One region of the Allobosea sp. OAE752 genome, then DNA from elsewhere that is predicted to be linked to it. Evidence: riboswitches for the same ligand, from Rfam matches in the RefSeq annotation. Region 1 holds a riboswitch; the other holds the start of a gene.

Evidence for each region. Region 1 has a riboswitch for thiamine pyrophosphate ahead of thiC (phosphomethylpyrimidine synthase ThiC). Riboswitches for the same ligand answer to the same signal wherever they lie in the genome.
Region 2: it holds a riboswitch for thiamine pyrophosphate, as region 1 does, so the genes downstream of both, thiO (glycine oxidase ThiO) here and thiC (phosphomethylpyrimidine synthase ThiC) in region 1, are expected to answer to the same signal.

What each region holds. Positions count from the first base shown of each region.
Region 1 covers NZ_JBNPXO010000004.1:41,334-43,721, forward strand. Annotated here, with positions in the region: gene GGC47_RS11865 (OmpA family protein) at 1-203, shown strand, start outside; gene GGC47_RS11870 (hypothetical protein) at 345-626, shown strand; gene GGC47_RS11875 (hypothetical protein) at 672-869, shown strand; TPP riboswitch at 947-1,051, shown strand; gene thiC (phosphomethylpyrimidine synthase ThiC) at 1,131-2,388, shown strand, end outside.
Region 2 covers NZ_JBNPXO010000008.1:112,900-115,287, forward strand. Annotated here, with positions in the region: gene GGC47_RS20025 (DUF6065 family protein) at 1-436, shown strand, start outside; tRNA gene GGC47_RS20030 (tRNA-Ser) at 1,025-1,115, opposite strand; TPP riboswitch at 1,360-1,461, shown strand; gene thiO (glycine oxidase ThiO) at 1,514-2,388, shown strand, end outside.

The DNA of each region.
Region 1 (2,388 bases):
TCGACAACCTCTCGCTCTCCGACCGCCGGGCCCAGTCCGTCGCCGAGATCCTGACGCGCGACTTCCAGATCCCGCCCGAGAACCTGACGACCCAGGGCTATGGCGAGCAGTATCTGAAGGTGCAGACGCAAGCTGCCTCGCGCGAGAACCGGCGCGTCACGCTTAGGCGCATCACGCCGCTGCTGACGGGCCAGAGTCGCTGACCGGCGCGGCGTCGAAACGCCGCTATCGCACAGAGCGGGGCTGCACTTTGTGCAGCCCCGCTCTTCGTCGGAAGCAAGGAACCGCCGCTTCGTTTCGCCAGTTCTATGTTCCGGAGGAGTAGTCCGAAGGGAGATGAAGCCATGAAGAAGCTCTCCTTGATGCTGGCATGCCTGCTTCTGGCCGGATCGCTTCTGGCGCCGGCCGCGCAGGCCCAGAGCACCTCGTCGCCCGGCCCTGCGGTCAAGCAGCGGGCGCCCGGCGTGCCGATCGCCCCGCAACCGGGGGAGGTTTCCCGCTTGCGGTCCGAGGAGCGAGGGCTGTTCCATCAATACGGGCGCGTGGCGCAGGACGGACGCGCGGCGCAGGAGGCCAATCGCGATCTGCCGATGCCGCGCGGCGTGCCTTCGATCATCGCGCCCTGAGAGGCGTTCAGGATTGTTCAACGCTTGCGGCCTAAGCATCGCCGCATGAGTGACGTTGCCGCCATCGCCCAAAGCCTCGTCTCGATGCAGTCAGCCTCGACGCAGCAGGCCCTCGGCACCGAGATGCTGCGGCAGAATGCCGAGGCCGAGCGCGGCGTCGTCGCCATGCTCGAGCAGGGCGCTGAGCAGGCGAAGGCCGTCCTCCCCGCAGGCCAGGGCCTGCGGGTCGATCGCACGGCCTGACGTTTTTTGCATGCCGGCCCCTGCGTGCCGGCTTTCCTTTGCCGGTTGCGTCTCCCCGGTCGAAGCCCTACCCTTGGAATCGTTCCGAGGGGTGCTCGCAAGGGCTGAGATGGCTGATGAGGCCGAACCCGTCGAACCTGATCCGGGTCATACCGGCGGAGGGACTGGAACGCGGGTCGGGCCGTACCTTATCCGCAGACAGCGACTGGACCGCTTCCAAACCCGGATCTCCTGAACCTTGGACCAAGGAGGAGATCCCGCATGAACGCCCATACCAAGCCGCAGAAGAACAGCGTCAAGACCGCGCCGCAAAGCGTGACCACGGGGCCAATCATCGGCTCGCGCAAGATCTATGTGCCGACACCCGAGGATGGCTCGATCCGGGTGCCGTTCCGTGAGGTGCAGCTCACCACGGACGCCGAACCGCCGGTGCGGATCTACGACCCGTCCGGCCCCTTTACCGAGACCGACGCGAAGATCGACCTCGATGCGGGCCTGCCCCAGCCGCGTCGTGCCTGGCTCGACGCCCGCGGCTTCGAGCGGGTCGCCGGGCGCGCGGTCACCGCCGCCGATAACGGCCATATCAGCGAAGCGCAGCTGGTTCCGGCCTGCCCGGCTGAGCGCCCGATCCTCGAGGCGAAGCCCGGCCAGATGGCGACGCAGTACGAATTCGCCAAGGCCGGCATCATCACGCCCGAGATGATCTATGTCGCCCATCGCGAGAATCTCGGCCGCGCCGCGATGCTCGAAGGCGCGCGCGAGCGTCATGCCGATGGCGAGAGCTTCGGCGCCAGCGTGCCGGAATTCGTCACGCCCGAATTCGTCCGCGAGGAGATCGCCCGCGGCCGCGCCATCATCCCGGCCAACATCAACCACCCCGAGCTCGAGCCGATGGCGATCGGCCGCAATTTCCTGGTCAAGATCAACGCCAATATCGGCAACTCGGCCGTCACCTCCGGCGCGGCCGAGGAGGTCGAGAAGCTGGTCTGGGCGATCCGCTGGGGCGCCGATACGGTGATGGACCTCTCCACCGGCCGCAACATCCACAACATCCGCTCCTGGATCCTGCGCAATTCACCGGTGCCGATCGGCACGGTGCCGATCTATCAGGCGCTGGAGAAGGTCGGCGGCGATCCGATCAAGCTCGACTGGGAGGTGTTCAAGGACACCCTCATCGAGCAGGCCGAGCAGGGCGTCGACTACTTCACCATCCATGCCGGCGTCAGACTTCCCTATGTTCCGCTCACGGCATCGCGAGTTACCGGCATCGTCTCGCGCGGCGGCTCGATCATGGCGCGCTGGTGCCTGGCGCATCACAAGGAGAGCTTCCTCTACGAGCGCTTCGACGAGATTTGCGACATCATGCGCAAATACGACGTCTCCTTCTCGCTGGGCGATGGCCTGCGTCCGGGCTCGATCGCCGACGCCAATGACCGCGCCCAGTTCGCCGAGCTGGAGACGCTGGGCGAGCTGACCCAGGTCGCCTGGAAGAAGGGCTGCCAGGTGATGATCGAGGGCC
Region 2 (2,388 bases), on a different contig from region 1:
CCGCGGCTCGCCCAACCGCATCAAAGACGGCATCCACCCGCTCGACGGGCTGGTGGAGACCGGCTGGCTACCCTTCAGCTTTACCATGAACTGGAAATTCACCCGGCCTGGCACAGTGCATTTCGAAAAGGATGAGCCGTTCTGCTTCGTCACCATGGTGCCAGCTGTCACCATCGAGAGCGTACAGCCGGTAATTCGACCCATTACCGAGGATCCAGCCCTGCACCGGGAATATAAATCCTGGAACAGCGAGCGGGTTAGATTCAACGCTGCTATCGGTCTCGGCGACCCCCTTACGGTGGAGCAGAAATGGCAGAAGAACTACCTCGTGGGCAAATCACCGACCGGGCAGTCCGTCGCAGGCGAGAATCACCGGGTGAAGCGAAGTCTCAAGGCGCCGACTTGGTCCGACGCACCGCCGATATCGAAGATATGAGGTGTTTGCGGTGTCCGGTGGAGACTGAATTGACCACCCGTCGGGTTTGAGGCGTCTGAAGGTCGGGTCTCTCGCGCCATGGGGCCGCTGCATCGGCTGGCCGGGACATGCCGCTCAAGGTTGAACTCGTAGAACAGTGCCTCCTGCGCAACCGTCCGCTCGCCCATCATCACGCCGCCCTCCGCAAGGACGACGGAAACAGAACCTCAAGCCCACAGCAACACCGACTTCTTCAACACAAACCACCCTTGCTGACATCAGGAAGGTCTGCGTCCGGGCCGTGCGAAGAAGTCGGCGGCCTCCAGCCGGAGATGACGGCAACCCTGTGAGGCGCTCCTTCTTCAACTCCCTGAACCAGCTCTCGGCGATACCGGCGAGTCGGCGGGCATAACGCGACGCGTCCCGATGATCGTCACAGGGCAGGGGCACCCGAACAGGAGTGCTCCCGAACGCCCCTCGGAGATCGGAATGGCGATCTGGAACCAGAATCGGGCTCCGCGCTGCCAGAGGCAGCCTGCCATGTGTAGGCCGCCGTCTATCGTGCTCGGCAGCGCTTAGAACTGTCTTTACTAATCAACGGGGTAGGAGTGGCGGAGACGGAGGGATTCGAACCCTCGATACCCTTGTGGGGTATGCTCATTTAGCAAACGAGTGCCTTCAGCCTCTCGGCCACGTCTCCAGCGCAAGGCTCTATGCCCGATCGTGACGCCGTTTGACAAGCCTCGCCGGCCACTTTGCACCAAGGATAATTCTCCTGGTCGACAGGGGCGGGCGATCACTCCCTTCACACGGGAGGGGATATGGCTGCGCAGGAGCGACGGAAGCACTCCCTTGGTAAGGGAGACGTCAAGCCGGGCGATCTCCCGGAAAGGCCGGTATGCATCGGCTCGCCTTGCTCTCTGGGGCCCAGCTCACTAGATTGAGCGCGTCCGTTGGGGTGCCGAGAGGCTGAGAGGCGTGGCTCACGCCAACCCATCGTACCTGATCCGGGTAATGCCGGCGAAGGGAACGGTCCTCGGCTCGCAGTTCTCTGCATCGCGCCTCCGGCCGTTGCCTCCCCGGGAGCATGGGAAGCGCATGGCACAGTTGCCGCATCGGCCAAGCCAGACCACCGTCGCGATCGTCGGCGCCGGCGTCGTCGGCCTCGCCTGCGCCGTCGAGTTGCTCGACAGGGGCGCGGCCGTCGTCATCCATGAGCGCGGTCCGCGCATCGGCGCCGAGGCCTGCTCCTGGTATGCCGGCGGCATGCTGGCGCCCTGGTGCGAGGGCGAGAGCGCCGAGGAGCCGGTGGTGCGGCTCGGGCAGGAGGCGGCCGGCTGGTGGGAGCGGCATACGGGTGAGGTCGCGCGACAGGGCACGCTCGTCGTCGCGCCGAGCCGGGATCGTTCGGAGCTGCGCCGCTTCGGCCAGCGCACCAGCCATTTCGAGGAGATCGACGGCGAGGCGATCGCGCGGCTGGAGCCCGATCTCGTCGGGCGCTTCGGGCGCGGGCTGTTCTTCGCAGCGGAGGCGCATCTCGATCCGCGCCGGGCGATCAAGGCCCTGGGCGACAAGATTCTCGCGCAAGGCGGGACGATCCATTTCGAGAGCCCGGTCGAGCCGGCCGAGCTCGACGCCGATATCGTGCTCGATTGCCGCGGGCTTGCGGCCCGCGACGTCCTGCCCGATCTGCGCGGCGTCAAGGGCGAGATGCTGATCCTGAAGAGCGACGAGATTGCGCTGTCGCGTCCGGTCCGGCTGCTGCACCCGCGCATTCCGCTCTACATCGTGCCGCGCGCCGAGGGGCATTTCATGGTCGGCGCGACCATGATCGAGAGCGGCGCGCGCCGGCGCATCTCGGCCCGCTCCATGCTCGAACTGCTCGGCGCGGCCTATGCGCTGCATCCGGCCTTCGGCGAGGCCGAGATCGTCGAGATCGGCACCGATGCCCGCCCGGCCTTTCCCGACAACCT